DNA from 4 places in the Serratia bockelmannii genome. Region 2 is predicted to be linked to each of the others. Evidence: predicted binding sites of a transcription regulator. Region 2 holds the regulator's gene; each other region holds the start of a gene.
What was found. Region 2 encodes CRP, which controls carbon source genes, mostly activating them, when cyclic AMP is high. Its sites were predicted from a motif close to ATGTGANNNNNNTCACAT; they were not measured.
Positions count from the first base shown of each region.

Region 1: ACSJLU_RS04065 (PTS sugar transporter subunit IIB) is a predicted target of CRP. The motif match lies at 6,177-6,194, and genes of this name have one in related genera.
Region 3: udp (uridine phosphorylase) is a predicted target of CRP. The motif match lies at 3,930-3,947, and genes of this name have one in related genera.
Region 4: yrbN (protein YrbN) is a predicted target of CRP. The motif match lies at 2,369-2,386, and genes of this name have one in related genera.

Region 1 covers NZ_CP196512.1:877,588-885,649, reverse strand. The annotation lists gene ACSJLU_RS04090 (MFS transporter) at 1-1,087, shown strand, start outside; gene chbG (chitin disaccharide deacetylase) at 1,097-1,858, opposite strand; gene chbR (transcriptional regulator ChbR) at 2,007-2,855, opposite strand; gene ACSJLU_RS04075 (glycoside hydrolase family 1 protein) at 2,871-4,256, opposite strand; gene chbC (PTS N,N'-diacetylchitobiose transporter subunit IIC) at 4,300-5,661, opposite strand; gene ACSJLU_RS04065 (PTS sugar transporter subunit IIB) at 5,674-5,991, opposite strand; gene ACSJLU_RS04060 (LysR family transcriptional regulator) at 6,412-7,305, opposite strand; gene ACSJLU_RS04055 (SDR family NAD(P)-dependent oxidoreductase) at 7,475-8,062, shown strand, end outside.
Region 2 covers NZ_CP196512.1:4,840,820-4,848,881, reverse strand. The annotation lists gene ACSJLU_RS23080 (YccS/YhfK family putative transporter) at 1-2,071, opposite strand, end outside; gene crp (cAMP-activated global transcriptional regulator CRP) at 2,122-2,754, opposite strand; gene ACSJLU_RS23070 (OsmC family protein) at 3,137-3,544, shown strand; gene ACSJLU_RS23065 (phosphoribulokinase) at 3,583-4,452, opposite strand; gene ACSJLU_RS23060 (YheU family protein) at 4,604-4,837, opposite strand; gene ACSJLU_RS23055 (hydrolase) at 4,834-5,814, opposite strand; gene ACSJLU_RS23050 (LysE family translocator) at 5,933-6,535, shown strand; gene ACSJLU_RS23045 (PhzF family phenazine biosynthesis protein) at 6,546-7,328, shown strand; gene tauA (taurine ABC transporter substrate-binding protein) at 7,443-8,062, shown strand, end outside.
Region 3 covers NZ_CP196512.1:255,864-263,925, forward strand. The annotation lists gene metR (HTH-type transcriptional regulator MetR) at 1-260, opposite strand, end outside; gene metE (5-methyltetrahydropteroyltriglutamate--homocysteine S-methyltransferase) at 351-2,639, shown strand; gene ACSJLU_RS01205 (dienelactone hydrolase family protein) at 2,724-3,551, opposite strand; gene udp (uridine phosphorylase) at 4,041-4,802, shown strand; gene ACSJLU_RS01215 (tyrosine-protein phosphatase) at 5,097-5,879, shown strand; gene ACSJLU_RS01220 (DedA family protein) at 5,959-6,489, shown strand; gene rmuC (DNA recombination protein RmuC) at 6,630-8,062, shown strand, end outside.
Region 4 covers NZ_CP196512.1:476,448-484,509, forward strand. The annotation lists gene pnp (polyribonucleotide nucleotidyltransferase) at 1-1,263, shown strand, start outside; gene nlpI (lipoprotein NlpI) at 1,392-2,276, shown strand; gene yrbN (protein YrbN) at 2,399-2,473, shown strand; gene ACSJLU_RS02255 (DEAD/DEAH family ATP-dependent RNA helicase) at 2,463-4,400, shown strand; gene yedE (selenium metabolism membrane protein YedE/FdhT) at 4,547-5,761, shown strand; gene yedF (sulfurtransferase-like selenium metabolism protein YedF) at 5,758-5,997, shown strand; gene ACSJLU_RS02270 (luciferase-like monooxygenase) at 6,036-7,049, opposite strand; gene ACSJLU_RS02275 (HlyD family secretion protein) at 7,281-8,062, shown strand, end outside.

The sequences.
Region 1 (8,062 bases), 1.3 Mb from region 2:
CGCGCTGCGTCTGGTGATCGGGCTGTGCATGATGTGCCAGTATATGGTGCTGGAAAGCTGGCTGAACGACCAGGCGGAATCCAACCAGCGCGGCATGGTGTTCGGCTTCTATATGGCGGCGACCTATCTCGGCATGTCGCTGGGCCAGATCGTGCTGATGCTGCAAAGCAATCTGGGCATCACCACGCTGCTGGTGATCGCACTGTGTTTCGCGCTATGTCTGGTGCCGATCGCTCTCACCACCCGCACCAATGCGCGCCACATGTCGCCGGCCCCGATGGAGCTGCGTTACTTTGTCGGCGCCATTCCCAAGGTGCTGGCCACCACGTTGGTGATCGGCATGGTGGTGGGCTCGTTTTACGGCCTGGCGCCGGTCTACGCCAGCCTGCAATCCTTAACCACTCAGCAAACCGGCCTGTTCATGGCGCTGGCCATCTTCGCCGGGTTGGTGGCGCAGTTCCCGCTCAGTTGGCTGTCGGATCGCTATAACCGCCCGTTGCTGATGCGCTTCAACGCCATTTTGCTGATCGTGGCGGCGCTGCCGCTGGCGCTGCTGCCGCACATCGATTTCCCGCTGCTGCTGGCGGTGGGGTTCGTCGTCAGCATGCTGCAGTTTACGCTCTATCCGCTGGTGGTGGCATTGGCCAACGATCTGATCGAGCCGGAGCGCCGCGTCTCGCTGGCCGCCTGTCTGCTGATGGCGTTCGGCGTCGGCGCCAGCATCGGGCCGTTGGCGGTCGGCGCACTGATCGAGCCGCTTGGCGGCAATATCCTGTACGCCTTCTTCGCTCTGTGCGGCGTACTGCTGGCGGCCCTCGGCCGTACGGCGAAAGCGGAGGAACCGCAGCTGGCACAGGACGCGCCGGTGCCGCACATTGCGCTGCCAGACAGCCTCGCCAGTTCACCGCTGTCGCCGGCGCTCAATCCGACCTTCGATGAGCAGATCATTCACGACACCATGCCGCCGCCGGAAGCGGCGCCCGATGTCGAGGAGCCACAGCCCGAAGAACAGGAGGAGGAACCCTTGCCTCAGGGAGCCGATCCGCAAGAGGACACCGGCCTGAAAAAGGCGCACGCCATGCTGTAAACGGTGGTGCTACAGATCCTGGAAGGAGCCCAGCATAAAACCGCGTTCGGCGATCGCCGCTTTCAGCGTCGGCGCGGTCAACACATCCAGCTCGACGAGCCGCGGGTGGCAGTATTTGCTCTGCAGGATCGTCGCATCGAGGAACGCCGGGTGGCACATCATTTCCAATGACTCGGCGCCCTGCGCGTCGGCGCGTGCCAACCTCTGCAGGAACAAGGCTTCGGAAATCGTTTCACCGTAGAATCCCGCGTCAAACGCGTCGGTGCTGTAGGGCGTCTGCAACGCAATACCGCGCCGTTTCGCCTCTTCGCGATCGAGGCGCAGCGGCAGACCCTGTGCCTGTGCAAACGCCTCCACCAGCGGGTAAATCTGCGGCTGCATATGCACATGGTGGTGGCTGTCGATATGCGTTGGCGCCCTGCCGAACAGCGTCACAAACCGCGTGAACTGGCGCTGCAGCTCCTCCTGAATCTCGTCCAGCTGCAGCTCGCCGGCCTCGGCGCGGCCCCACAGCCATTTGCCCAGCTCGCCATGCTCATTGACCAGCGAAGGCATGGCGCCCAGCGGCCTGCCATGGGTCAAAACGAAATGCAGCCCGATCGGCAACCCCGGATATTGCCGGCTGAGCGCCGCCGCGTGCTGGGCGCCGCCGCCGTTCACCATCGCCGTGGTGGAGGAAACGACGCCATGCTGATACGCCTCGACGACGCCGTAGTTCTGTCCTTTGCTCAGGCCGAAGTCGTCGGCATTCACGATCAGTAGTTTTTCCATAATGGCTCCCGCAGGATGAATTTTCGGCAAGGAAAAGCCGACCGACCGGCGCGGCATTCCCCTTCTCGAAGGTAAAAATCGAATGATTAACCGGCCGGCGACCTAAAGCTCATCGGCATATCGGCGTTAATACTGATCGGGAGCGGCCCTAAAGAGGGCCGTAACACTTTTTTCGGTAGTTGCCTGGGGTCACGTCGGTGAGCCGCTTGAAGTTTTTAATGAACAGACTGACGTCGCCATAGCCAGAATCAAAGGCGATATCGGAAACCGAATAGTTGGTGACCTCCAGCTGCGTCTTGGCGAAGTTGATGCGGATCTCGTTGATCACCTGCATCGGCGTCTTCTGGTAGTAGCGCCGCATCGCCCGGGTCAGATATTCCTGGGTTTTCCCCGACAGCGCCACCATGTTCGCCAACGCCCTTTCGCCGAACATCGCCTTGTCATGCATGCCGGCGAGGGTGTTCTTCAGCCACTGCGGGATATCATCGCCGCCGTCATTGTCTTCTTTATAGTGACGAATACGGCTGATCACATAGAAAGTCAGCGTTTCGAGAAATTCGGCGAAGTCATCCTCGCGAAACTGTGGCGAACTCACCACCGACTCGATGTAGGCCAAGAACTCGCTTCTCAGGCTGTAGGCTTGCGAGGCGACAAAGCAACGCGGCAGCTGCTGCAAATAGTGCTCTTCAAAGAACGCTTTGCTGACCGCCACGTTGAAGATTTTCGTCGCGCCGAACTCGTAAAAGCTCTGGTGGTAGGAGCCGATAGGGATAAAGACGAAATCCCCGCGTTCCAGCAGCACCCGCTTGCCGTTGATCTCCTGATAACATTTGCCGCTCAGCACGATGGTGAACTCGTAATAATCGTGCTGATGCAGCCCGGTGGCGCTTTCCACCTTGTTGTAGATAAACAGGTGAAAATCTTTGCAGTTAAAGAAATCCTGCTCGCGAATCAGCTTCACGTCGTTGGCACTCAGCGAAATTCGGTTATCGGACACGGCACCGGCCTCCCGTTAGTCAAACCCGTTGCGTCTGGCCGCCTCGGCAAACCAGTAGCCGCTTTTCTTGATGGTGCGGCGCTGATCTGCCCGATCCAAGCGCACCAGCCCATAACGATTCTTGTAGGCATTCAGCCAGGACCAGCAGTCGATAAAGGTCCACAGATGATAGCCCTTGCACTGCGAGCCTTCCGCCAGCGCGCGGTGCAGCCACTTCAGATGCTCGCGAATAAAGTCGATGCGGTAATCGTCCTCCACCCGCCCATCGGCGCCGATAAACGCCTCTTCGCCCTCGACGCCCATGCCGTTTTCGGAAATATAACAAGGCAGATTGCCGTAGTTCTCTTTCAGATCCATCAGGATGTCGTACAGCCCCTTCTCGTAGATCTCCCAGCCGCGGTGCGGATTGATTTTGCGGCCCGGCATTGCATAGTAACTGAACAAATCCTCCGGCGATGCGATCGGCCCCTCGGCACGACGCCCCGCTTTCGCCTGTACCCTGCGCGGCTGGTAGTAATTGATGCCGAGGATATCCACCACGCCGCCTTCGATCAGTTGCGCATCCTGCGGCTCGCAGTAGGGCATCAGCCCATGGCGCTCCAGCAAGTGCAGCAACGCCGCCGGATAACGCCCTTTGGCAACCGGATCGAGGAAACTGCGGTTGAGCAGCAGATCGGCGTCGTATGCGGCCTGCCGATCCTCCGGCGCGTCGGAGCGCGGATAGGTCGGGCTCAGATTCAGAATAATGCCGATGCTCCCCGGCAGCCCGCGCGCTCTGAAACGCTGCACCGCCATGGCGTGCGCCAGTACGCTGTGATACGCCACGGTGATCGCCCGTTTGAAATCCACCACGCAAGGGTAATGCAGGTCATTCAGGTAACCGGCCTCCACCGGCACGATCGGCTCGTTGAAGGTGAACCAGTGGGTGATCCGATCGCCAAACAGACCGAAGCAGATGTCGGCATAACGCGCATAGGCTTCGACCACTGCCCGGTTTTCCCAGCCGCCGCGCTGCTGCATGCACAGCGGCATATCGAAGTGATAGAGATTGATAAACGGGGTGATGCCCTGCGCCAGCAGCTCGTCGATCATCGCGTTATAGAAGGCCACCGCCTGCGGGTTCACCTCGCCGTCGCCGTCCGGGATCAGCCGCGACCACGAAATCGAGGTTCTGAAGGTATTGTGGCCCAGCGTTTTGAGCAGCCCGATATCGGTACGGAAATGGTCGTAAAAGGTCGAGGCCTCGGCCGGCCCCACCCGATCGTGAAAGCGCTCGGGCGCGATCTCGTACCAATAATCGAAGATATTGCGGCTCTTGCCGTCCCGCGCTGCCGCACCTTCAGACTGCGGCGCGGAGGTGGCGCTGCCCCACCAGAACCCGTCGGCAAATTGATATTCCATACTCGTGTCCCTCGCGGGGCGGCCGCGCCGCCCCGTTCCACAGTTAGAATTTCAGCGCCTTGGCGATGTCTTCTTCGCTTTCCGTCGCCGCGTCGATCTGGCTCTGCGCCTTGTTGGAGATCGCCACGAACGGCAGATAAATCACGGTGGCGACCGCCAGGTTGAACAGGCTCAGCAACATGGCCATGATGCTGCCGTTGGTGTTGAAGAACGCCCCCAAGCCGACCGGCATGGTCCAGGGCGCAATGTTGGTAATCGGCGGGATCAGCCCGGAGTAATAAGCCAGCGAGGTGATAATGGTCAGTACCGGTTGCACCAGGATGAACGGAATGAACATCACCGGGTTCATGATCACCGGCAGGCCGAACAGAATCGGTTCGTTGATCTGGAAGATGCCGGACGGCGTCGCCAGCTTGGCGACCTGGCGGTAATCTTCGCGGCGCGAGGCGATGAAGATGGCGATAATCAGACCCAGCGTCGAGCCGGTGCCGCCAAGGTAGATGTAGGAGTCGACGAACGGTTTCGCCCACATATGGAACTCTTTGCCGGCGGCCACCGCCGCTTCGACCGAACCGTATTTGTTGTACAGCTCCACGTTTTCCAGCGCGAACGGCGTCATGATGCCGCTGTCCAGCGCCGCCAGCGCCATGGAGCCGTGCACCCCGAAGAACCACAGCAGCGAGGAGAACAGCACGTACACCCAGCCCACCACGCTGCCCATCTTGGCCAGCGGTGCCGAGATGCCGTCCATGATGATCTGGTGGAAGTTGGTGCCCCAGTGCGCCAGCGCGAACGCCACCAGCCCCATGATGGAGAGGATGATAAAGCCGGGGATCAGCGCTGAGAAGGAGCGCGACACCGAAGCCGGCACGCTGTCCGGCAAGCTGATCACCCAGTTGCGCCGCACGATGAAAGCAAACATCTCAGCCACCGCCAGCCCGATCACCATACCGGAAATGATGTTGGCGCCGCCCAGCCAATTGGCGCCCACCGCATAGGCCTCGCCGACGTTGAACGGCGTGACGGTCATGAAGGCCGCCACCGCCAGCAGCGCCGAGGCCAGTGGATCGACCTTGCGCTCTTCGGCCAACGCCATGCTGATAAAGAACGGCGTCATCAGGGACATGATCCCTAGCGTACCGTTATAAACGCTGCCACCAATGCTCTTCAGGCTATTCAGCGTCTCGATGGTGGAGGCGTCCAACCTTACACCCAACGAATAGAAAAACGATCCCTCGCCGAAGCTCAGGAACACGTTGTTGATCAACACGAACATCGCCCCGGTCAAGGTCAGCGGCATCAGGCGGATAAAGCCGTTCTTGATGGCGTTGACATGGGGCTGCTTACCGATTTTTACGGCGAAAGGCAGGATAACCTTCTCGAGCGAGGCAATGAGGGTATTCACGGCGGCCTCCTGTTATTGATTGGCTTTCTTGATGGCGGCCACCGCGGCCTTCAGTACGCCCAGCCCATCGACCTTGCCGTACAACAGCGGATCGATGACTTCAACAGGTTTATTGGGCAGCTGTTTCTGCACTTCCGGCAGGGTGTAGGCGATCTGCGGCCCCAGCAGGATCAGATCCGCTTCAACGCCTTTCTCCGCGGCCAGCGCTTCCGGATAGGCGGCGATGATCACCGGCACTTCATATTTTTCGGCCTGCGCCTTCATTTTCGATACCAACAGGGAAGTGGACATACCGGCAGAACAAAACAGATAGATTTTTTTCTTTTCCATACCAAGCACCTCAGATAATCAAAAAAACCCGGTGTTATTTGTATGCCAGATGCAATCACGATTGCTTCACGCACATTCCTTATGAAAATTTCCGTCACGTTGCCCTGGTTACAGACAGTATACGGAGCATGAAAAACGGATCGGTAAGCCAAGAGGATAGAGAACCGTCTCTCATTGACCTGATGGATTGACCCTCTTCACATTTTGCACAAAAAAATAGTGTGACCGGGCTCTCAAATAACCGCTAAAAACTCAGAATATTCTTAATAAATAATCAAATAACAATTATAAACAGCAAGTTATGAACTCGCTGAGAATTTAAGAGGTTATTTGCGCCTGAACAAACGGCGAGGGAATAAAAATAGTTCAAGCTTGATTCGGCTGCTGCCATCCGAACGCGACGGCAGCAGGCGAAGAGGATTACATGGGCAGACGCAGCAACTCGATCACCGTGGCCAGCGCCACGGAATGGTTCCTGCGGTTGGGGTAATAGAGGTAAAAACCGGGAAACGGCGCGCACCAGTCGGCCAGCACCCGCCGCAGCCGCCCGCTCGCCAGGTATTCTTCCACCTCCTGCTCGATGGCAAAAGCGATGCCGACGTTCGCCAGCGCCGCCTGCACCATCATCCTGCCGTCATCGAGTATCAACGGGCTGTTAACCGCCACAGAAAATCGCTGCTCCCCCTGCTGAAAAGCCCATTTGTAGCGCTCGCCTGAAGAGGCTTTGCGCCAACCGATGCAACGGTGCTGCAGTAAATCCCGCGGATGCGTCGGCTCGCCGTGCCGCTGAAAATAGTCCGGCGTGGCGACGATGGCGAAACGCAGATCCGGTGTCAGGCGCACCGCGCGCATATCGTTATGCAGGTCCTCACCGAGCCGGATGCCGGCGTCAAAACCTTGCTCGACGATATTGGCGAACCCCTCGTCCGCCACCACTTCCAGCGTAATGCCGGGGTATTCGCTGGCCAACCGCCCCAGATGCGGCACGATGGCGAGATCGATCGCCGAACGCGGCGCGTTGATGCGCACCAGGCCGCGCGGCCCTTCGCGAAACGCATTCAGGCTCTCGAGCGCGGCGTCGATGTCGGTAAAAGCCGGCACCAGCTGCGCCAGCAGATGCTCTCCGGCCTCCGTCGGCGAGACGTTGCGGGTGGTGCGGTTCAGCAGGCGAATGCCCACCTGCGCCTCCAGTTCGCGCAGGGTGTGGGTCAGCGTCGGCGGCGTCACGCCCAATCGGGCGGCGGCGCGGCGGAAGCTGCGTTCACTGGCGATAGCCACGAAGGCCGCCAGGCCGGACAGTTCGGGTTTCTTCATGCTATTGATATAAATTATCTAATAGTGAGATAAATTTTTAGCGGATAGTTATCCGTCATCTAACAACATAGCATTGCGATCGAACCCATTACCAGGTATCGATGCGATGATTAATGCTACAGCTCCAACCCATGAAACGCCGCGCCGTCTGGCGGGCAAAGTCGTACTGGTGAGCGGCGGCGGCACCGGCATCGGCCGCGCCGCCGCGCTGGCCTATGCCCGCGAAGGCGCCAACGTGGCGCTGGCCGGCCGGCGCGCGGCGGAGATCGAAGCCACGGCGCGCGATATCGCGCTAGCCGGCGGTGACGCCCTGCCCATCGTGACCGACGTCTCCCAAGAAGACGATATCCGCCGGCTACTCGCCGCGGTGACCGCCCACTACGGCCGGCTCGACGTCGCTTTCAACAACGCCGGCATCATCGGCAACTTCGCCCCCATCACCGAACAGAGCAGCGAGGATTTTGACCGGGTGATTGCCATTAACCTCAGAGGCGTCTGGCTGGCGATGAAATACGAGATTGAAACCTTCCTGGCTCAGCGGTCGGGCGGCGTGATCATCAACACCTCCTCCTGGCTGACCCACGGCGCGCTGGCCGGCTCATCCAGCTACTCCGCCAGCAAAGGCGCGCTCGATGCGATGATCCGCGCGGTGGCGCTCGAATACAGCGGCCAGGGCATCCGCGTCAACAACATCAACCCCGGCATCATCGACACGCCGATGGCGCGCGGCAGCGTGGCCGACAGCGCGGCGTTCGCG
Region 2 (8,062 bases):
CGCGGAGTTTGCGCTTGAGCCAAATGCCGTGGTGCGGGCGTTGGCGCCAGGCCAGCGACGAAATGGTGTGCATCACGCTCAGGTGCGACAGAATACGCCGCAAATGACGCTCCATCTCGGTAACGGGCATCTCCGGATGCAGATCCGGCGGCTGCATGATGCCGCTGCTGCCGCTGCTCGGGCCGTCGTACTCCAGGCGTTGCTGGCAGCTCTGCAGCGCAATTTCACAGGTTTGCAGATACGTTTCCGCCAGCTTCGGCGTCAGCATATAGTGCTCGCGCGCCAAAATGGTCATGGCATTCAGGTGTTCGACGATAAACTGGCTGTGAGTGACCCATAAACGCATATCCGCCAGATAGTTCGACGCGAATCCCGGCTCCTGCATCGCCTGATTGAGCGAGGTGAACAGCGCGTTGTGCGCCTGGTTGACCTGCATGCGGGCATAGGCCAACGCGGTGGCGTCCGGCTCCGGCTGTTCCAGCATCAGCCGCAGCGCGGCTTGATCGTTTTCCAGTGCCTGATGGGCATTCTTGCGCAGCAGCCCGCTTTGCCACTGCGGCCATAGCCAAATGGTGCCGCCGAACGCCAGCACGCAGCCGATCAAGGTATCAATCAGACGAGGCACCAGAAAATGCGAGCCGTTCAGCGCCAGCAGCTGCAAGGTGTAAACCGCCGTCACCGTAAAGCCAATCACCGATAGCCCGTAGTTCTTGCGTGAAACCAGGTAGGCTAGCAGCGTGATCACCAGCATGATGCTCAGCGTTTCGCCTTCCGGTAACTGCAGCTGCAGCAGCCCGGCCGCCAGCAACAGCCCGGCAATCGTGCCCAGCGCACGGTGCTGAATACGCACCCGGGTGGCGTTATACCCGTTTTGGCTCACCAGCATGATGGTGAGCAGGATCCAGTAAGGCTTCGGCAGGTTGAACACCGCCCCCAGACTGCTGCCGACCGCCAGCGTCACCCCCAGCCGCGCGGCGTTGCGCAGGGCGGTAGATTTGAACGACAGATAGCTGGCTAGCGCCGGCCAAAACGGCAGGCGGTGCTGGCCGGGCATCAGATCGCGGCGGTACAGCGGATGCTGGGTGCGCAGCAGGCGGGCGATGCGGCTGAAGTGGTAATAACAAAACTGGCCGACCGGGTTATCGGGATGCTGCGCCGCCATTTTTTCCAGCGCCGCCAGCTCGTGGGCCATGGAAAAGCGCTTCGAATGTTGATGGTAGAGTATATCGTGCGCCACCACGCGCAGCCGGGCGGCGATCACCTGAGCGTTGCGGCGAATGATCGCTTCGGCCTGGCTCTGCTCCACCAGTTTTTGCACTTCCTCCGGCAGATGCAGGCTGACGGTGATGTGCTCCTGCAGATCCATCGCCACCTGAAAGGCGCGCTGCAGTCGCTTTTGATCGAGGTTGTTGGCGTGCGGCAGGAAATTAAGCTGTTGGTACAGCAGGCTGATCAGATCCATCACCTTTTGCTGGCGCACCAGCAGTGGCGGCAGCGCGGTCTGCGGATCGGTGTGCTGAGTCAGCAGGGAGTATTTGGCTTCGAAGTAGTCCGCCAGTTCCAGATAGAGCTGGCTGAGCGTCTCGCGCATCGGTTGCTCTTTCCACAGCCGGAACCAGAACCAGGTGAATAAGCCGTACCAGACGGTGCCGATCGCGTACAGCAGCGGCGCCTGCCAGACAGGCACCGTGCCGGCCGTGCTGAGAGCGAAGATGGCGGCCACCAGCGCCGCCGGCAACAGCCGGGCGTGCAGCGGGCTGATTTCGCCGGTAACGCCGAGCAGCAGCGCCAGGCCCAGCATCAGCGCCGGCAGCGGCACGTGCCACAGCAGTGCCTGTTGCAACAGCACGCTGCTGAAGGCGAACAGCGAGCCGCCGACGATCAGCCGTTTAAAGAAGCGCTTATGCGGCGTGTCCAGACCGGCGATATTGCAGCAGGCGGGCACCAGAGAGAACATCAGGCCGAGCTGCAGCTGGCCTATCAACAAGCCAAACAGCACCGGTAGGCACAACACCAGCGTTTGTCGCAGTGCGTAGTTGATTTCCGGGTGGTAGATCAGGCGGCGCCACATGGCAGAGAGCAGACAAAAAAACGGCGCAGATTGCGCCGTTTCTTCAGGGATTAACGGGTGCCGTAGACGACAATGGTTTTGCCGTGGGCGGAAATCAGGTTTTGATCTTCCAGCATTTTCAGAATACGGCCAACGGTTTCACGCGAGCAGCCGACGATCTGGCCGATCTCCTGACGGGTGATCTTGATCTGCATGCCGTCCGGGTGAGTCATGGCGTCGGGTTGCTTCGCCAGATTCAGCAGGGTTTGCGCGATGCGGCCGGTCACGTCCAGGAAGGCGAGGTTGCCCACTTTTTCGGAGGTAACCTGCAGGCGGCTCGCCATTTGGGCGGACAGGCGCATCAGGATGTCCGGGTTCACCTGGATCAGCTGGCGGAATTTCTTGTAGGAAATTTCGGCCACTTCACAGGCGGTTTTCGCGCGAACCCAGGCGCTGCGCTCCTGGCCTTCTTCGAACAATCCGAGCTCGCCGATGAAATCCCCCTGGTTGAGGTAGGACAGGATCATCTCTTTACCTTCTTCATCCTTGATCAGCACCGCGACGGAGCCTTTCACGATGTAGTAAAGCGTTTCGGCCTTTTCACCTTGGTGAATCAGCGTACTCTTCGATGGATATTTGTGGATATGGCAATGAGACAGGAACCATTCGAGAGTAGGGTCTGTTTGCGGTTTGCCGAGAACCATTCGCTGTTATCCTCTGTTGTTATCGCTGCCTTGTGTCACAGGGGTCAGAGTTCCCTGTAAAACCCGCCTGTAGCCGCAGTCATGAGCGAGGGCTACCGGCAAGTTTTGAGGCGTGTCATAAAAATACGCTGTCGCTCTAGCATATTAACTTGCCGTAAGCGCTGCAAGCTACATTCTGTTAACATACCGGTAAAGGAGCCTTTCTCTGGGCGTTTCCCTGAAATTCAGTGTCCCGGAAAGATTTATTGCGGCTCTGTTTGTAGCACAGAGTAAGGCGGGTGTCTCGTGTTGTCTCGCTTCAGCATGATTAGCATCAGGTTACGTTGCCTGTTTCTATGCGAAAGCGTACTCTGATTTTAAGAAATTAACCGGAGTGACCAGAATGCAGGCAAGAGTTAAGTGGGTGGAAGGGTTAACGTTTTTGGGTGAATCGGCCTCCGGCCACCAGGTGCTGATGGACGGCAACGCCGGCGATAAAGCGCCGAGCCCGATGGAAATGGTGCTGATGTCGGTGGGCGGCTGCAGCGCGATTGACGTGGTGTCCATCCTGCAAAAAGGGCGCAACGACGTGCGCGACTGCGAGGTGAAGCTGACCTCCGAGCGCCGTGCAGAAGCCCCGCGGTTGTTCACCCATATCAATCTGCACTTCATCGTCACCGGTCAGGATCTGACTGACAAAATCGTAGAGCGTGCGGTGAACCTGTCGGCGGAGAAATACTGCTCGGTGGCGCTGATGCTCAACAAGGCCGCCACGGTGACCCACAGTTTCGAGATCCGCCAACCGGCGTAATCGAGACGGAGCGCGGCCCGCCGCCGCGCTCAACGCATTTATTCGATCTTCTTGCCTTCCAGCAATCGCTGCACCAGCGGCGCCATGATCAGCTCCATCGCCAGCCCCATCTTGCCGCCCGGCACCACTAACGTATTGATGTGCGAGATAAACGAGCCCTGCAGCATCGCCAGCAAATAGGGGAAGTCAATCTGATCCAGCCCGCGGAAGTGGATCACCACGAAGCTTTCATCCAGTGAGGGAATGGCTTTGGCGGCGAACGGGTTGGAAGTGTCCACCGTCGGCACGCGCTGGAAGTTGATGTGGGTGCGCGAGAACTGCGGCGTGATGTAGTTGATGTAATCTTCCATCGAACGCACCACCGAATCCATCACCGCCTCGCGGGAGTGGCCGCGCTCGCCGGTATCGCGGATCAGCTTCTGGATCCACTCCAGGTTGACGATCGGCACCACGCCGACCAGCAGATCGACGTGGCTGGCCACGTCATGGTGTTCGGTGACCACACCGCCGTGCAGCCCCTCGTAGAACAGCACGTCGGTCGGCGCCGGCAGTGGCTCCCATGGGGTGAAGGTGCCCGGCACCTGATTGTAGGGCACCGCTTCGTCGTAGGTGTGCAGGTACTTGCGCGAACGGCCGGTGCCGTTTTTGCCGTACTCGATAAAGCTCTGCTGCAGCAGGCCGAAGTCGTTGGCCTCGGGGCCGAAATAGCTGATGTGTCTGCCCAGATCGCGCGCCTTGCGGATCGCCGCGTCCATTTCCGGCCGGGTGTAGCGGTGGAAGCTGTCGCCCTCCAGTTCGGCGGCGCGAATGTTGAGCTGTTGGAAGATTTTGCGGAACGCCACGCTGGTGGTGGTGGTGCCGGCGCCGCTGGAACCGGTCACCGCGATAACGGGATGTTTGGCAGACATGGTGGTTGTCACTCCGTGTTGAATGCGCCGGCGTCAGGGGATTATTGTGGCTCTTGTTGACGCTCTCTATGTCAGGAAAAAATGGCGCTCGCTGGTTTGCAATGTCCCATTGTTACCTGATTTTTTCCGTCAGTCATAGAACCGAACGCCACTAAATTTCTTCCTGCCCGGCGCGGAACTGGCCGCGCGGCATGATGTTGACGCTCTCATGCAGTTCTGACCATACCAGCACCACCTCGCCGTTTTTCAGCTGGCGGCGCACGTCCTCCACCTTCTGTTCCAGCGATCGTTCGTGCTCGCCGTAATCGGTGCCTTCGCGCAGCACAAAGGATTCGATCAGGCTGTTCAGGGTGTCGGTTGCCAGTTCTTGCCAGGGAATGATCACGTCGGGATGTCCAGATAAGGGGAAAGCCAGGCCGGAATGCGATGCTCCAGCCACATGTGCGGTTTTTTCAGCGTGCCGCCGACAAAGCCGACGTGGCCGCCGAACTCGGTCAGCTGATATTCGATATTGCGCGGCAGGCCGGCGACGTCGGGGATCACCTCATGGGTCATGAAGGGATCGTCCTTCGCATGGATGATCAGCAGCGGCGTTTGGATCGCCGGCAACAGCGGCAGAGCGCTGCAGCGGCGATAATAGTCGGTGGCGTCGCTGAAGCCGTGAATGCGCGAGGTGATGGCGTCGTCGAACTCGCGGATGCGCCGCAAACCGTTCAGCTGTGACAGCTTGAGCGGCAGGGTGTCCGGGTAGTGCAACAGTTTGCGGGTGGCGTTTTGTTTCAGTTGCCCCAGCAAATAGCGCTGATAGACGCGGGAGAAGCCTTGCTCCATGCGGTAGGCGCAGGGTTCCAGCATCAGCGGCGCTGAGACCACCACCGCCGCCTGCAGCAGGCTGTCGGCGCCTTGCTGCGCCAGATAACAGGCCAGCATGTTGCCGCCGAGCGAAACGCCTACCGCCGCGGTTGGCACCTCGCCGTAGCGGTCGCGCAGCCAGCGCAGGAAGAAGCGCGCGTCTTCGGTTTCGCCGGAGTGGTAGATGCGCTGTTTGCGGTTGGGCACGCCGCTGCAGCCGCGAAAGTGCATCACCACCCCGAGCCAGCCACGTTCGCGCCAGGCGTTGAGCAGGCCATGCGCGTAGGGGCTGTAGAAGCTGCCCTCCAGACCGTGGAACAGCACCGCGCGCGGTTTATCGCGCGCCTGCGCCGGATCCTCGCTCCAGGCAAGATCGACGAAGTCGCCGTCGGGCAATTCCAGCCGTTGCCAATGCGGTTTCAATAACACGCGGCGGCGCACCAGCCGCGGCAACAGCGTTTGCAGGTGCGGGTTACTGGCCCCGGTCAGGGGGCGAAAGGTGTTAGGCATAGGCTGAGTAAAATGTTGTGGGCGGCTATTGTGAGATCCCTAGCGCACTGTTAGCTTCAATACCAAGAATTAACAATGATACTGCAAAAAAGCGCCTTGGGTGAGGAGCACCCGTGCCATGGAACCGAGTTTATTCCTTTCGATGCTGGGCTTCCTGTGGGTCGCCGCCATCACGCCAGGCCCCAATAACCTGCTGCTGACCACCTCCGGTGCTAACTTCGGCTTTATGCGTTCGCTGTGGCTGATGATTGGCATCATGCTCGGCATGCAAAGCATTTTGCTGCTGGTGGCCTTCGGCGTCGGCAGCCTGATCCTGGTTTACCCGTCGCTGCACCTGATCCTGAAAATCCTCGGCAGTTTGTACCTGCTGTGGCTGGCGTGGAAAGTCGCCACCGCCGCCTATGAAAAGCTGGAAACCGACGTGGCGCCGCCGCAGCCGGTGCGGCTGTATCAGGGCTGGCTGCTGCAGTTCCTCAACCCGAAAGCCTGGCTGATGGCGCTGGGCGCGGTGGCGAGCTTCAGCCTGGCGGGCGATAAGTACAACGGTTCCATCGCGGCGATCGCGCTGGGCATTTTGGCGGTAAACATCGTCGCCGGCGTTATCTGGCTGGCGTTCGGTACCCTGATCGGCCGCCTGCTGCGCAGCAAAAAGGCCTGGGTTATCTTCAACGTTTCCATGGGGTTGTTGACCGCAGCCTGTGTGTTACTGATCTGGCATTAAGGAGTGAACGATGGCGGAAAATTATTATCACGTGGTTGCTTTTACCGGCAAAGGGCTGCGCGGCAACCCGGCCGGGGTTTGCCTGCTGACGCAGCCGCTGCCGGCGGAGCGGTTGCAGGCGATCGCCAACGAGATCGGCCTGCCGGAAACCAGCTTTGTTTGGGATGACGGCGACATGACCGCCATTCGCTGGTTTACCCCGGAGCGTGAGGTCGATCTTTGCGGCCACGGCACGCTGGCGGCGGCGCATGTGATGTTCAGCGCGGTTAACCCGGCGCTGAAGGATATTCGCTTCCGTTCGGCCGGCGGCGAGCTGTTCGTCAAGCGCGATGAGCGGGACGGGGAGCGGCTGGTGCTTGATTTCCCCGCCAGGCCGCCGCAGAAAGTCGCCGAACCGGCGGGCCTCGCGGCGCTGCTGGGCGTGCAGCCGCAGGAAGTGTGGCAGGCGAAAGCGCTGCTGGTGGTGGTGGAAAATGAGGCGCAGGTGCGCGCGCTGCGCCCGGACATCCCGGCGCTGATCGCATTGGCCGGCCGCGCGGTGATCGTCACCGCGCCGGGTGACACCGTGGACTTCGTTTCGCGCTATTTCACGCTCGACGGCGGCGAGGATCCGGTGACCGGCTCCGCGCATTGCACGTTGATGCCTTACTGGACGGCGCGCCTCGGCCGCCATCGGCTGCATGCGCAGCAGATCTCGGCACGTGGCGGCGAACTGTTCTGCGAACTGCAAGGGGATCGCACGCTGCTCGGCGGCTATGCTCATGTGTTCCTGCACGGAAGTATCGCGCTGTAATCTGCGGTTATATTACTCAAGGTAATAAAGAAGACTTTTTTATTCTTTTATCGCCCGTCATCGCTCAGATAAAACTGTCAGCAACTGAACAGATTTTTATCAACGGAGCGGAACATGGCGGGCAAACTCTTTTCCTTACGTAACGTGGCGCTGCTGGCGTTGTCGCTCAGCGCGGCCAGCGCCTACGCGGTGGACGTGACCGTGGCGTACCAGACGTCGGCAGAACCGGCCAAGGTGGCGCAGGCGGAAAACAGCTTCGCCAAACAGTCCGGTGCGACCGTCGACTGGCGTAAGTTCGACAGCGGCTCCAGCGTGCTGCGTGCGCTGGCCTCCGGCGATGTGCAGATCGGCAATATCGGCTCCAGCCCACTGGCGGTGGCCGCCAGCCAGAAACTCCCCATCGAAGTGTTCCTCATCGCCTCGCAGCTCGGCAGTTCTGAAGCGCTGGTGGTGAAGAATGACATCAAAAACCCGCAGGATTTGATCGGCAAGCGCATTGCGGTGCCGTTTATTTCTACGACTCATTACAGCCTGCTGGCCTCGCTCAAACATTGGGGCATCAAGCCTGAACAGGTGAAGATCCTCAATCTGCAGCCGCCGGCCATCGCCGCCGCCTGGCAGCGCGGCGACATCGACGGCGCCTACGTCTGGGCGCCGGTGGTCAACGAACTGGCCAAACAGGGCAAGGTGCTGACCGACTCCGCGCAGGTGGGCGAGTGGGGTTCACCGACGCT
Region 3 (8,062 bases), 630 kb from region 2:
TGCGGCTCGTGGCAGGCCTGCAGCGCCTGTTGGATCTGCGGGAGGACCTGCTCCGCCAGCTGCAGCAGGATCTCGCCCTGGGCGGTGAAGCGCAAGGGCTGGCTCTTGCGCACGAACAGCTTGAAGCCCAGACGTTGTTCAAGATCGCTGAACTGGTGCGACAGGGCAGACTGCGTCTGGTGAAGTTGGGCCGCCGCCCCCGCCAGCGAACCGCTGTTGCGCAGGGCCTGCAGCGTCCGTAAATGTTTCAGTTCGATCATGAGAGTCCTTCACATTGACAGTGAATAAATTGCGCTTGTGGTTAATACAGTACCTGCTGATTATGGATGTGTAAACATCTGGACGGCTAAATGGGGAATATGACGATGGCAATTTTGAATCACACACTGGGTTTTCCTCGCGTTGGGCTACGACGTGAGCTGAAAAAAGCTCAGGAAAGCTACTGGGCCGGCAACTCAACGCAGGAAGAGCTGTTGGCGGTTGGCCGCGAGCTGCGCGCTCGTCATTGGCAACAGCAACAGCAGGCCGGGGTGGATTTGGTGCCGGTCGGCGATTTCGCCTGGTACGATCATGTGTTGACCACCAGCCTGCTGCTGGGCAACGTGCCGGCGCGCCATCAGAATGCGGATGGCTCGATCGATCTGGACACGCTGTTCCGCATCGGCCGTGGCCGCGCACCGACCGGCGAGCCGGCGGCCGCGGCGGAAATGACCAAATGGTTTAACACCAACTATCACTACATGGTGCCCGAATTCCAGCAAGGCCAGCAGTTCAAACTGGGCTGGACTCAGCTGTTGGACGAAGTGGATGAAGCGCTGGCGCTCGGCCATCGCATCAAGCCGGTGCTGCTTGGCCCGGTGACTTATCTGTGGTTAGGGAAAGTGAAGGGCGAGCCGTTCGACCGCCTGTCGCTGCTGAAAGAGATCCTGCCGGTTTACCAGCAGGTGCTGGCCGAGCTGGCGAAGCGCGGCGTCGAGTGGGTGCAAATTGACGAGCCTGCGCTGGTGCTGGAGCTGCCGCAAGCCTGGCTGGACGCGTTCAAACCGGCTTACGACGCGCTGCAGGGGCAGGTGAAGCTGCTGTTGACCACGTATTTCGACAGCGTAGGCCACAACCTCGACACCATTCGCACGCTGCCGGTGCAGGGGCTGCATGTCGATCTGGTCGCTGGTCATGACGATATCGCCACGCTGAGCGCCGCATTGCCGCAAGACTGGCTGCTGTCGCTGGGGGTGATCAACGGCCGCAACGTTTGGCGCGCCGATCTGAGCCGCTGGTTTGAACGTCTGCAGCCGCTGGTGGGCACCCGCCCGCTGTGGATTGGCTCCTCCTGTTCACTGCTGCACAGTCCGATCGACCTGAGCGTGGAAAGCCGTCTGGACGAAGAAGTGAAAAGCTGGTTCGCCTTCGCGCTGCAAAAATGCGCCGAGCTGGCGCTATTAAGCTCGGCGCTGAACGCGCCTGACACGACGAAACAGGCTGAACTGGACGCCTACAGCGCGCCGATCCGCGCCCGCCGTCAGTCGAGCCGCGTGCATAACCCACAGGTTGAGCGCCGGCTGGCCGCGATCACCGCGCAGGACAGCGAACGCCACAGCGCTTACGCCGAGCGCGCCAGGGCGCAGCGCGAGCGTTTCAACCTGCCGGCCTGGCCGACCACCACCATCGGTTCGTTCCCGCAGACCACCGAGATCCGCGGCCTGCGTCTGGACTTCAAACAGGGCCGTTTGGACGGCAACAACTACCGCACCAGCATCGGTGAGCACATCAAACAGGCGATCGTCGAGCAGGAGCGCCTCGGGCTTGACGTACTGGTGCACGGTGAAGCCGAGCGCAATGACATGGTGGAATATTTCGGCGAGAACCTGGACGGCTTCGTGTTTACCCAGAATGGCTGGGTGCAGAGCTACGGCTCCCGCTGCGTGAAGCCGCCGGTCATCATCGGTGACGTCAGCCGCCCGGAAGCCATCACCGTCGAATGGGCCAAATTCGCCCAGTCGCTGACCGACAAGCCGGTAAAAGGCATGTTGACCGGGCCGGTGACCATCCTGTGCTGGTCGTTCCCGCGTGAAGACGTGACCCGCGAAGTGATCGCCAAGCAGATTGCGCTGGCGCTGCGCGACGAGGTGGAAGATCTGGAAAAAGCCGGTATCGGCATCATCCAGATCGACGAGCCTGCGCTGCGCGAGGGGCTGCCGCTGCGCCAATCCGACTGGGCCGCCTACCTGAATTGGGCGGTGGACGCCTTCAAACTGAATGCCGCCGTGGCGCAGGATGACACCCAGATCCACACCCACATGTGTTACTGCGAGTTCAACGACATCATGGACTCCATCGCCGCGCTGGACGCCGATGTGATCACTATCGAGACCTCGCGTTCCGATATGGATCTGCTGGAAGCCTTCAAAGAGTTCGAATACCCGAACGAAATCGGGCCGGGTGTCTACGATATCCACTCGCCGAACGTGCCGAGCGTGGAATGGATTGAAGCGTTGCTGCGTAAAGCGGCGCAGAACATCCCGGCGGAACGTCTGTGGGTCAATCCGGATTGCGGCCTGAAAACCCGTGGCTGGCCGGAAACCCGGCAGTCGCTGGCCAACATGGTATTGGCGGCGCAGCGCCTACGCGAGCACGCGTGATACCGTGCGGCGGGTAAACCGCCGCTTATAGATTTACTGGTGTGATGATTGGGCGCTTCGGCGCCCTTTTTTATGCGCGGGAAATTATTTGACGCCGTGCTGGGCGAACCACGCCAGCATGCGCTGCCAGCCGTCCTCCGCCGCTTCGGCGTTGTAGCTGGGGCGATAGTCGGCGTTGAATGCGTGCCCGACGCCAGGATATACCACGATTTCGGCCTCGGCGTTGGCGGCGCGGATCGCCTGACGCATGGTTTCCACCGTCTCCAGCGGAATGCCGCTGTCCTGCCCGCCATACAGCCCCAGCACCGGCGTTGACAGGTGGGTGGCGACATCGACCGGATGCTTCGGTGAATTCAGCGTTTTCTCGCCGACCAGTTTGCCGTACCAGGCGACCGCCGCCTTCAACTGCGGGTTGTGCGCCGCGTACAGCCAGGTAATGCGGCCGCCCCAGCAGAAACCGGTGATCGCCAGCTTGCCGGCGTCGCCGCCGTGGCGGATAGCCCAGTGCGCGGCGTGATCCAGATCCGACAGCACCTGACGATCCGGCACCTTGGTCACCAACTGCTGGAACAGTTCGCCGATATCGGTGTAGTCGTTGGCGTCGCCCTGACGGAAATAGAGCTCGGGCGCGATTGCCAGATAGCCCTGCTTGGCCAGGCGACGGCACAGATCCTGAATGTGCTCATGGACGCCGAAGATTTCCTGTACCACCAGCACGATGGGGAAGGGGCCGTTATGGTCGGCGGGTTTGGCGACATAGGCCGGCAGCGCGTCGCCCTGAGAAGGGATGGTCGTTTGCCCGGCGTGAATGCCCTGTTCGTCGGTGATAATCGCGGAGGCGGCCAACGGCGCGGCGGCCGGGGCGAATCCCCCCTGAGCCTGTTCTAATGTCATCACATGTTCGGTTTTCATTGCGGTCTCCGTGCAATAGAAAAAAGCGCTGAGATTAACTATAGGAAAGATTACCCATTATTGGCGCTGCGTGGCGCACTTTCGGACAAGTCGATAAAAAACGGCTAATTATCTGGCTTTGCGGCATTTTTAAGCGCTTTTTATCATGTTATTACGCGTTTTGGCCCACGTAAGTGCCATAAGGTGCGTTAGAGGGCTTTTTTGTCCCTAAGCAACCGATAAGATGGGGGTATTTCGAATTGATGAGCTAAATAGTTTCAGTCGGCAACCAACGGGCAGGGAGCGGCAAGGTTTGTCGGCTAGACTGAGATTTAGCGGTGCGTTCTGGATGCGTCATAGTGATTTTTTTCGTGATAAAAATCACAAAAAATATGTAGCATGTGATTTGTTTCTCTTTTCATAGTGACTATCGTCACGAAATTAAGCGGCGATTTTCAGTAGAGTGCTTTTTTGTTCCTCCCAATAAACATGATCCATGAGGAGTCTCGTATGTCTCAGTCTGATGTTTTTCATCTCGGCCTCACCAAGAACGATTTACAAGGGGCCCAGCTTGCCATCGTGCCGGGCGATCCGCAGCGCGTAGAGAAGATTGCCAAGCTGATGGAAAATCCGGTGCATCTGGCCTCCCATCGTGAATTCACCACCTGGCGCGCAGAGCTGGACGGCAAGGCGGTGATCGTCTGCTCCACCGGTATCGGCGGCCCGTCTACCTCTATCGCGGTGGAAGAGCTGGCGCAGCTGGGCATTCGCACCTTCCTGCGCATCGGCACCACCGGCGCCATTCAGGCCAATATCAACGTCGGTGACGTGCTGGTGACTACGGCGGCGGTACGCCTCGACGGTGCCAGCCTGCACTTTGCGCCGATGGAGTTTCCGGCGGTCGCGGACTTCGCCTGCACCACTGCGCTGGTGGAAGCGGCCAAGGCCAGCGGCGCGACCACCCACATTGGCGTGACCGCTTCTTCCGATACTTTCTACCCGGGCCAGGAACGTTACGACACCTACTCCGGCCGCGTGGTCAGCCGTTTTAAAGGCTCGATGGAAGAGTGGCAGGCGATGGGCGTGATGAACTATGAAATGGAATCCGCCACGCTGCTGACCATGTGCGCCAGCCAGGGCCTGCGCGCCGGCATGGTGGCTGGGGTGATCGTTAACCGCACCCAGCAAGAGATCCCGAACGCCGAAACCATGAAAAACACGGAAAGCAAAGCGGTGCAGATCGTGGTGGATGCCGCCCGCCGTCTGCTGTAATCACCTCCCCTCAACGGGCCGCTGACGCGGCCCGTTGAGGTTGATGACAAACCTCATGCCATTGCCGGGTTTGCAAAGAGCTGCGGATAACAAACAGGGAAAATCAATTCATTGATTTTCGGCTGATGACCACAAAGGAGGAAAAACCGCGTTTTTTCCTCCTTTGTCAACGAACTGAACGGGCCGCTGACGCGGCCCGTTTTTCCATTCGCGGCGAATCTGTTACGGTGATACTCCTCAGCGCTGCGCCGATGGCTGCCGCGCGTTGTCATAACAAAAACAACGAGGACGTTTATGACCGCCCAGATCCTGCTTCATCCTTCGCTTGCGCCGCTCGACGGCGGCATTAACTTCCGTGACTTCGGCGGCAACGGCGTGGCCGACGGGCGCCGCATCAAACGCGGCCTGCTGTTCCGCTCCGGTTCTCTCGAACGGCTGACGGAAAGCGACTGCACTTTCCTCGCTGGAGTGCCGGTACGTTCCGTGCTGGACTACCGCGATGCCGACGAAGTGCAGGCCAAACCGGATATTCTGTGGAATGGCGCCGACTATCACCACGTGCCGGCTAACCCGCTGAGCAGCGAAGTTAACGCCAACCTGGAAAAGCTCACCAACGAAACGCTGGCCGCTTTCGACGCCCGGGCGTTCATGCTGGAGCTGTATCGCCGCCTGCCGTTCGGCAATGCGGCCTATCAGCGGCTGGCGCAGCTGTTGAGCAACCCTGGCGGCGGCGCGATCGTGCAGCACTGCGCGGTCGGCAAGGATCGCACTGGGGTCGGTTCGGCGCTGGTGCTGTTCGCGCTGGGCGCCGACGAAGCGACGGTGCTGGAAGACTATCTGCTGACTGAAACCACGCTGGCCACTTTCCGCGAGCAGATGCTGGATCAGCTGTCTATCAAGCTGAATGCGGCGGCGCTGGAGCAATTCGCCTACGTGCTCAGCGCGCGCGAGGAGTTCCTGATGACGGCGCTGGGCTGCATCCGCCAGCAATACGGCTCCACTGACCGCTGGCTGGAAGCGGAATACGGCCTGGGCGCGGCCCAGCGCGAAGCGCTGCAGGCGTTCTACCTCGAGTAAATTGCCGCGTGTTTAGCCGGGGTTTAACTCGCCCCGGCTTACCCTAGGCGGCGAACCATCGCGTATCAGGAGCCCTGCATTGAGCCTCAATGACGTTATCAACTGGGTCAGTGACGTCGTGCGTCAGCACGAAGGCTGGGCCATTCCCATCATCTTCTTCCTGGCGTTCGGTGAGTCGCTGGCGTTTTTGTCGCTGCTGCTGCCGGCCACGGTGATCCTGCTGGCGCTGGGCGCGCTGATCGGCGAAAGCGGCATCGCCTTTTGGCCGATTTGGGTCGCCGCCGCCGCCGGGGCGTTTTTCGGCGACTGGCTCTCTTACTGGATCGGCTATCACTATCAGGATCGCGTGGCCCATATGTGGCCGCTGTCGCGCAATCCGCAGCTGCTGGCGCGCGGCCATGCCTTCTTTGAGCGCTGGGGCGTGCTGGGCATTTTCATCGGCCGCTTTTTCGGCCCGCTGCGCGCCGTGGTGCCGCTGGTGGGCGGCATTTGCGGCATGCCGCAGCGCTATTTCCAACTGGCCAACGTCACGTCGGCGATGATCTGGGCGTTCGGCATTCTGGCGCCGGGGGCGTTCGGCATCAAGTGGCTCAGCCAGTGGCTGGGCTGATTTCTCGCTAAATTGCGTAGCGCCGCGCAATATTGTGCGCGGCGGGCAAAATCAGGCTGGACATCCATACAGCCTCCCCTTAACGTGACGGGCAATGGGCGTGCGAAACGCCGGAACGGCAAGGTGCAACAGGAGGCAGGGTGGATACCAGTCTGATTTATGGGATTGGCGGCGTCGCGATCGGCATGCTGTTGGGGTGGCTGATCGCCAGTCTGCGGGTGCAGCAGACGAATGCGCAACATGAAACCGAACTGCGGTTGCTGGAGCAAGCATTGCAGCAGGCGCAGCAGGAAACGGCCGTGCGGCAGGAGGCCCTGCAGCGCCACGAACAGCAGTCGCGCCAGAGCGAGCTGGAGCTGCGCAACCTGCACAGCCAGCTGGCGGCCGGACATGAGAAGCTGCAACAGCTCAATCATTGGCGCAACGAATGCGAACTGCTCAATCAGGAGCTGCGCGCCCAGCGCGAGGTTAACAGCGCGCAGGAGGCCGAGCTGCGCGAAGTCACCATCCGTCTGGAAGAGACGCGTATGGCGGCGGAGGAGAAGCAACGCCTGCTGATCAACAGCGAACAGCGCCTCACCACCCAGTTTGAAAATCTCGCCAACCGCATTTTTGAACACAGCGGCCGCAAGGTGGACGAGCAAAATAAGCAAAGCCTGGATCGTTTACTGCTGCCGCTGCGCGAACAGCTGAACGGTTTCCGCCGCCAGGTTCAGGACAGCTTTGGCCAGGAGGCGCGGGAGCGCCACACGCTGACGCACGAGATACGCAATCTGCAGCAGTTGAACGCGCAGATGGCGCGCGAGGCGATCAACCTCACCAAGGCGCTGAAAGGCGACAACAAAACGCAGGGCAACTGGGGCGAGGTGGTGCTGAGCCGGGTGCTGGAAGCCTCTGGCCTGCGCGAAGGGCATGAGTATGAAACGCAGGTCAACGTGCGGGTGGATCACCAGAGCCGCATGCAGCCCGATGTGATCGTACGCCTGCCGCAGGGCAAGGATGTGGTGATCGACGCCAAGATGTCGCTGATCGCCTACGAGCGCTATTTCAACGGCGAGGATGAGGCGGAGCGCGAGGCGGCGCTGAGCGAACATATCGCCTCGCTGCGCGGCCACATCCGCATGCTGGGCCGCAAGGACTATCAGCAACTGCCGGGGCTGCGCTCGCTGGACTATGTGCTGATGTTCATTCCGGTCGAGCCCGCCTTCCTGCTGGCTATCGATCGCGAGCCGGAGTTGATCAGCGAAGCGCTCAAGCACAACATCATGCTGGTCAGCCCGACCACGCTGCTGGTGGCGCTGCGTACCATCACCAACCTGTGGCGTTATGAGCATCAGAGCCAAAATGCCCAGCGCATCGCCGATCGCGCGGCGAAACTGTATGACAAGATGCGGCTGTTCGTGGACGATATGTCCGTGCTGGGGCAGAGCCTGGACAAGGCGCAGGGCAGTTATCGTCAGGCGATGAACAAACTGAGCGAAGGCCGTGGTAATCTTATCGGCCAAATTGAAGGTTTCCGCGCGCTGGGGGTTGAGGTCAAACGGCCGATCAACCCGCTGCTGGCGCAGCAAGC
Region 4 (8,062 bases), 850 kb from region 2:
GAAACGCTGGACGCCGGCGAAATCCAGGACATCCTGGGCAACGTCGAGAAGAACGTGGTGCGTAGCCGCGTACTGCGTGGCGAGCCGCGTATCGACGGCCGTGAAAAAGACATGATCCGTGGCCTGGACGTGCGCACCGGCGTACTGCCGCGCACCCACGGTTCCGCGCTGTTCACCCGTGGCGAAACTCAGGCGCTGGTTACCGCGACCCTGGGTACCGCGCGCGACGCACAGAACCTGGACGAGCTGATGGGCGAGAAGACCGACAGCTTCCTGTTCCACTACAACTTCCCTCCGTACTCCGTAGGCGAAACCGGCATGGTCGGTTCTCCTAAGCGTCGTGAAATCGGTCACGGTCGCCTGGCGAAACGCGGCGTATTGGCTATGATGCCTAAACCGGAAGATTTCCCGTACACGGTTCGCGTCGTGTCTGAAATCACCGAATCCAACGGTTCTTCTTCCATGGCTTCCGTGTGCGGCGCATCTCTGGCGCTGATGGACGCCGGTGTGCCAATCAAGGCTGCCGTTGCGGGTATCGCGATGGGCCTGGTGAAAGAAGCCGATAACTTTGTGGTTCTGTCCGACATTCTGGGTGACGAAGATCACCTGGGCGACATGGACTTCAAAGTGGCCGGTAGCCGCGACGGTATCACCGCGCTGCAGATGGACATCAAAATCGAAGGCATCACCCGCGAGATCATGCAGGTGGCTCTGAACCAGGCCAAGGGCGCGCGTCTGCACATCCTGGGCGTGATGGAACAGGCTATCAGCTCCCCACGCGGCGATATCTCCGAATTCGCACCGCGTATTCATACTATCCGCATCAACCCGGATAAAATCAAAGACGTGATCGGTAAGGGCGGTTCCGTTATCCGCGCACTGACCGAAGAGACTGGCACTACCATCGAAATTGAAGATGATGGTACAGTTAAAATCGCTGCGACCGACGGTGAGAAGGCGAAATTCGCTATCCGTCGTATCGAAGAGATCACGGCAGAGATCGAAGTGGGCCGTATCTACCAGGGTAAAGTGACCCGTATCGTTGATTTCGGCGCATTCGTCGCTATCGGCGGTGGTAAAGAAGGTCTGGTGCACATTTCTCAGATCGCCGACAAGCGCGTTGAGAAAGTGACCGACTATCTGCAGATGGGTCAGGAAGTGCCGGTTAAGGTACTGGAAGTTGACCGTCAGGGCCGCGTGCGTCTGAGCATCAAAGAAGCGATGGCGCCGGAAGCAGGTTCACCTGCGCCTGAAGCAGAATAACTGTATAGATAGTTTTACAGCTCCCCGCCATGGGGTTGGGAGCTGTTCGTATCGCGCGGGTAGGATACCCGCGTTTTAGCAAACGGAGGACAGGACGTTCATCCAATGTTTGTCTTCGGGAGTGGGAAATGAAGCCTTTCTTGCGCTGGTGTTACGTTGCGACAGCACTCATGCTGGCAGGATGCAGCAACCATGATTGGCGTAAAGACGAAGTTTTGGCAATCCCGTTGCAGCCTACGTTGCAGCAGGAAGTGATCCTGGCGCGCATGGAACAAATTCTTGCCAGCCGGGCACTGACGGATGACGAACGCGCACAGCTTTTATATGAGCGCGGTGTGCTGTATGATAGCCTCGGGTTACGTGCATTAGCGCGCAATGATTTCTCGCAGGCGCTGGCGATACGTCCCGACATGCCGGAAGTTTTCAACTACCTGGGCATTTACTTAACGCAGGCAGGCAATTTTGATGCTGCCTATGAAGCGTTTGATTCTGTACTAGAGCTTGATCCAACTTACAATTACGCGCGTTTAAACCGGGGCATCGCACTGTATTATGGCGGCCGCTTCCCGTTGGCGCAGGATGATCTGCAGGCGTTTTATCAAGACGACCCAAACGATCCCTTCCGTTCGTTATGGCTGTATCTGGTGGAGCGAGAAATCGATCCCAAGAAGGCCGAAGTAGCGCTTCAGCAGCGCTATGACAAATCGGACAGAGGGCAATGGGGATGGAATATTGTCGAATTCTACCTGGGCAAGATCAGCGAAAAAACGCTGATGGAACGCCTCAAGGCAGATGCAACGGATAACACTTCGCTCGCTGAGCATCTCAGTGAAACTGACTTCTATTTGGGTAAACACTACCTGAGTCTGGGGGACAAGGACACCGCTTCGGCGCTGTTCAAACTGACGGTGTCTAACAACGTTCACAACTTCGTTGAGCACCGCTATGCATTGTTGGAATTGGCGCTTTTGGGCCAAGAGCAAGACGACCTATCGGAATCGGACCAGCAATAGCTGACGAACACCTATCAGCCTGATGAACATTGGTTTTTAACCAAAGTTATCGCCTTAACGGGCGAGGGCTTTTTTGTTCGTTTTATAATCTAATTTGAGCCGGTTCACACTTTTCAATGAAAATGACTGAAAATTTTCTCGACGAGTTATGTAGACTGGCTGCCATTATTAATGAGGCACGTGTACATGACGACTGAGTTTGAAACCTCTTTTGCTGATCTGGGGCTGTCTGCTCCAATCATTTCCGCCCTGAACGATCTGGGCTATGAAAAACCATCTCCGATCCAGGCTGAGTGTATTCCTCACCTGTTGAACGGCCGCGACGTGCTGGGCATGGCACAGACCGGTAGTGGTAAAACCGCAGCGTTCTCGCTGCCGCTGCTGCACAACCTGCAGGCAGACCTGAAAGCACCTCAGATCCTGGTGCTGGCACCGACCCGCGAACTGGCGGTTCAGGTTGCCGAAGCGATGACCGATTTCTCCAAACACATGAACGGCGTCAACGTGGTAGCCCTGTACGGCGGCCAGCGTTACGACGTACAGCTGCGCGCTCTGCGCCAGGGCCCGCAAATCGTTGTGGGTACCCCAGGTCGTCTACTGGACCACCTGAAGCGCGGCACCCTGAACCTCTCTAACCTGAGCGGTCTGGTGCTGGATGAAGCCGACGAAATGCTGCGCATGGGCTTTATCGAAGACGTAGAAACCATCATGGCTGAGATCCCGGCTGAACATCAGACCGCGCTGTTCTCCGCCACCATGCCGGAAGCGATCCGTCGCATTACCCGCCGCTTCATGAAAGAGCCGCAGGAAGTGCGCATCCAGTCCAGCGTGACTACCCGTCCGGACATCAGCCAGAGCTACTGGTCGGTCTACGGCATGCGTAAAAACGAAGCGCTGGTGCGTTTCCTGGAAGCCGAAGACTTTGACGCGGCGATCATCTTCGTCCGTACCAAGAACGCGACCCTGGAAGTGGCCGAAGCGCTGGAGCGCAGCGGTTATAGCAGCGCCGCGCTGAACGGCGACATGAATCAGGCGCTGCGTGAGCAGACCCTGGAGCGCCTGAAAGACGGTCGTCTGGATATCCTGATCGCGACCGACGTTGCGGCCCGTGGCCTGGACGTTGAGCGCATCAGCCTGGTTGTCAACTATGACATCCCGATGGACTCCGAGTCTTACGTTCACCGTATCGGCCGTACCGGCCGTGCGGGTCGCGCCGGCCGTGCGCTGCTGTTCGTGGAAAACCGCGAACGCCGCCTGCTGCGCAACATCGAACGCACCATGAAGCTGACCATCCCTGAAGTGGAGCTGCCAAACGCAGAACTGCTGGGCGAGCGTCGTCTGGCCAAGTTCGCCGCGAAAGTTCAGCAGCAGCTGGAAAGCAGCGATCTGGATCTGTACCGCGCACTGCTGACCAAACTGCAGCCGGAAGAAGAGCTGGATATGGAAACCCTGGCCGCAGCGCTGCTGAAAATGGCTCAGGGCGAACGTCCGCTGATCCTGCCGCCGGATCCGGTCTTCAAACCGCGCCAGCGCCGCGAGTTCAACGACCGTGACGATCGTCGCGGTGATCGTGGCGACCGTCGCGACAGCCGCGATAGCCGTGACGGCGACCGTCCGCGTCGTGAACGTCGTGACGTTGGCGAAATGCAGCTGTACCGTATCGAAGTGGGCCGTGACGATGGCGTTGAAGTCCGTCATATCGTTGGTGCTATCGCTAACGAAGGCGACATCAGCAGCCGTTACATCGGTAACATCAAGCTGTTTGCTTCCCACTCCACCATCGAGCTGCCAAAAGGCATGCCGGGCGAGATCCTGAATCACTTCACTCGCACTCGCATCCTGAACAAGCCGATGAACATGCAGCTGTTGGGCGATGCACAGCCGTTCGAACGTCGCGAGCGTCGTGACGGTGGCAGCAGTGGCGAGCGTCGTGGCAACGGTAACGGCCGTCCGTTCAACGGTGAACGTCGCGAAGGCGGCCCACGTCGTTCCTTCGGAGAACGTCGCGAAGGCGGTAACGGCGGCGAGCGTCGTGGCGGTAACTACAACCGTGACGGCAAGCCGGCGCCACGCCGTGATGACAGCGCACCGGCAGCACCACGTCGTCGTTTCGGCGACGCGTAATCGCTGATTCACCGTTCGCGGTGAAGCACTCTGAAAAACCAGCCTGCGGGCTGGTTTTTTTATGCCTGAAAATTGCCGTCAAACGCCCCTGAATGGCGTATCATTCATAAGGTTTTTTCTTATGGATGATATGCACGGGAGATGCCATGAGTTGGCAGCAGTTCAAATCTCAATACCTGGTGCGCTTTTGGGCGCCGCTGCCGGCGGTGATCGCTGCCGGGATCCTTTCTACCTACTACTTCGGCATGACCGGCACCTTCTGGGCGGTGACCGGGGAATTCACCCGCTGGGGCGGCCATGTGCTGCAGTGGTTCGGCCTGCACCCCGAGCAGTGGGGCTATTTCAAGGTTATCGGCCTGCAGGGCACGCCGCTGGAACGCATCGACGGGCGCATGATCATCGGCATGTTCGCCGGCTGCATCGCCGCCGCGCTGTGGGCCAACAACATCAAGCTGCGCCAGCCGCAGCACCGCATTCGCATCGTACAGGCGCTGCTGGGCGGCATCATCGCCGGTTTCGGCGCGCGCCTGGCGATGGGCTGTAACCTGGCAGCGTTTTTCACCGGCATCCCGCAGTTCTCGCTGCATGCCTGGTTCTTCGCGCTGGCGACCGCCGCCGGCTCCTACTTCGGCGCCAAATTCACGCTGTTGCCGATGTTCCGCATCCCGGTCAAATTGCAAAAGGTGAAGTCCGCCGCGCCGTTGACGCAGAAGCCTGAGCAGGCGCGCCGCCGCTTCCGGCTGGGCATGGCGGTCTTCGGCCTGGCGGTGGCCTGGTCGCTGTGGACGCTGTTCGATGCGCCGAAGCTCGGTATCGCCATGCTGTTCGGTATCGGCTTCGGTTTGTTGATCGAACGCGCGCAGATCTGCTTCACCTCGGCGTTCCGCGATCTGTGGATCACCGGCCGCACTCACATGGCGAAAGCCATCATCATCGGCATGGCGGTGAGCGCCATCGGCATCTTCAGCTACGTGCAGCTCGGCGTGGCGCCGAAGATCATGTGGGCCGGCCCGAATGCGGTGCTGGGCGGCTTGCTGTTCGGCTTCGGCATCGTGCTGGCCGGCGGTTGCGAAACCGGCTGGATGTACCGCGCGGTGGAAGGGCAGGTGCACTACTGGTGGGTGGGGCTGGGCAACATCATCGGCGCTACGCTGCTGGCCTATTACTGGGACGATCTGGCGCCGGCGCTGGCGACCGACTACGACAAAATCAACCTGCTCGACACCTTCGGCCCGGTCGGTGGCCTGCTGGTGACCTATCTGCTGCTGGCGCTGGCCTTCGCCGCCATGCTGTGGTGGGAGAAACGCTTTTTCCGCGCCCGGCCTGAGGCGCAAGTGGTGAACTTGAGGAGCATGTCATGAAAGAGACGACGATAGTGCCGGACTACCGGCTGGACATGCTGGGTGAGCCTTGCCCGTACCCGGCAGTGGCGACGCTGGAGGCGATGCCGCAGCTGAAACCGGGGGAGATCCTGGAAGTGATCAGCGATTGCCCGCAGTCGATCAACAACATCCCGCTCGATGCGCGCAACCATGGCTATAAGGTGCTGGATATCCAGCAGGACGGGCCGACCATCCGCTACCTGATCCAGCGTTAACGCCGAGGCGGTGGGGTTCCCCACCGCCTTTTCGCTTTTTATCCCTTCACGATGTCGCCCTTCACGCCGGCAACAATCTCGAACGAACGCAGCCGCGCCTGGTGATCGAAAATCTGGCCGTTGACCATGATCTCGTCGGCATCGGTTTCACGCAGCAGCGTTTGCAGCCCGTGGCGCACCGTTTTTTCATCGCCGACGATCGACATCCGCAGCGCCTGCTCGACGCCGTATTGCTCGCCGGCGGTCCACAACGCGTGAATGTTATCCACCGGCGGCGGCAGCGGGCCGGGCGAACCGCGGCGCAGATTGATGAACTGCTGCTGCATCGAGCTGAACAGGAAGCGCGCATCGCTATCGCTCTCGGCGGCGATCACGTTGACGCATACCATAGCGTGCGGCTGCGCCAGCTGTTTGGACGGTTTGAAGTTCTCGCGGTACAGCTGCAGCGCCTGGAACAGCATATCCGGGGCGAAGTGCGAGGCGAAGGCGAACGGCAGGCCGAGCTGTGCCGCCAGCTGCGCGCTGTAGAGGCTGGAACCGAGCAGCCAGAGCGGCACGTGCAGCCCCTGGCCCGGCACCGCCTGCACCGGCTGGCCGGGCTGCGCATCGCAGAAATAGTTTTGCAGTTCCTGCACGTCGCGCGGGAAGGTATCCACGTCGCCGGACAGGTGGCGGCGCAGCGCCATCATGGTGCGCTGATCGGTGCCGGGCGCTCGGCCCAACCCCAAATCGATGCGCCCTGGGTAGAGCGACTCCAGCGTGCCGAACTGCTCGGCAATCACCAGCGGCGCATGGTTCGGCAGCATCACACCGCCGGAGCCGAGGCGAATGCTTTGGGTGCCGGCGGCCAGATAGCCCAGCAGCACTGAGGTGGCGGCGCTACCGATGCCGGTCATGTTGTGGTGCTCGGCCAGCCAGTAGCGCTGGTAGCCCCAGCGTTCGGCGTGCTGCGCCAAATCCAGCGAACAGTGGAAAGCGTCGCGTGCCTTGGCCCCTTGCGGGATTGGCGATAAATCCAGTACCGACAGCGGTACCGCAGTGTGTTCAGTCATGACATCGTCCATCAGAGAGTGGATCGCTTAAAGGGCGATTGCAGGAGTCTGCATACCAAAAAGCCGAAAAAAGATGCTTTTTAGTGTTAAAAGCATAATCCAATTTATAGTTATAAAAGAGGAGATATGTGCTTGTGATATCCTCATGAGAGCAATGGTGTTTTTTGGAGCAATTTGAGACATGGAAATGATGATCCCCGCCCGCCGCTTACCGTTCCGGGAGCTGACATAATGAAAAAAAAGACGCTGTTTACCCTGTTGCTGATGTTGGCGGCGATCGCATTGGCGATCCTGTTCCGCGCGCACAATCAGGATCTGTTGCTGCAGGGTGAAGTGGATGCCCCCGAAGTGATCGTCGCATCCAAGGCGAAAGGCCGGGTCGTTGAACGCCTGATCGAACGCGGCGACGACGTGAAAAGCGGCCAACTGATCATTCAACTCGATAGCCCCGAACTGATGGCGCAGCTGCGTTCCGCGCAGGCGACGCGCGACGAGGCCAAGGCGCAGCTTGAGCTGTCGCTGCACGGCACCCGTGAAGAGAGCATCCGCAACCTGCGCGCCAACCTGGCGCAGGCCGAGGCGCAGTACCGCAATGCGCAAAACGACTACAACCGGAACCTGAGCGTGGCCGGCAAGGGCTATATCTCGAAGTCCGAGCTGGACGCTTCGCGCCGGTCGCGCGACACCGCCTTCCAACAGGTGCAGGCCGCCAAGGCCAATCTGGATGAAGGCATCAACGGCGACCGCGTCGAGCAGCGGCAGCAATATGCGGCGGCGCTGCGGGCGGCGGAAGAGAACCTGCTGCAGATCCAGGCGCAGAGCGACGATCTGCAGGTGAAAGCGCCGGTAGACGGCGAAGTGGGGCCGATCCCGGCCGAAGTGGGCGAATTGCTGAACGCCGGCAGCCCGCTGGTGACGTTGATCCGGGTGCCGGACGCCTACTTCGTGTTTAACCTGCGTGAAGACATCCTCGCCCACGTGCGCAAAGGCGACAAGGTCACGCTGCGGGTGCC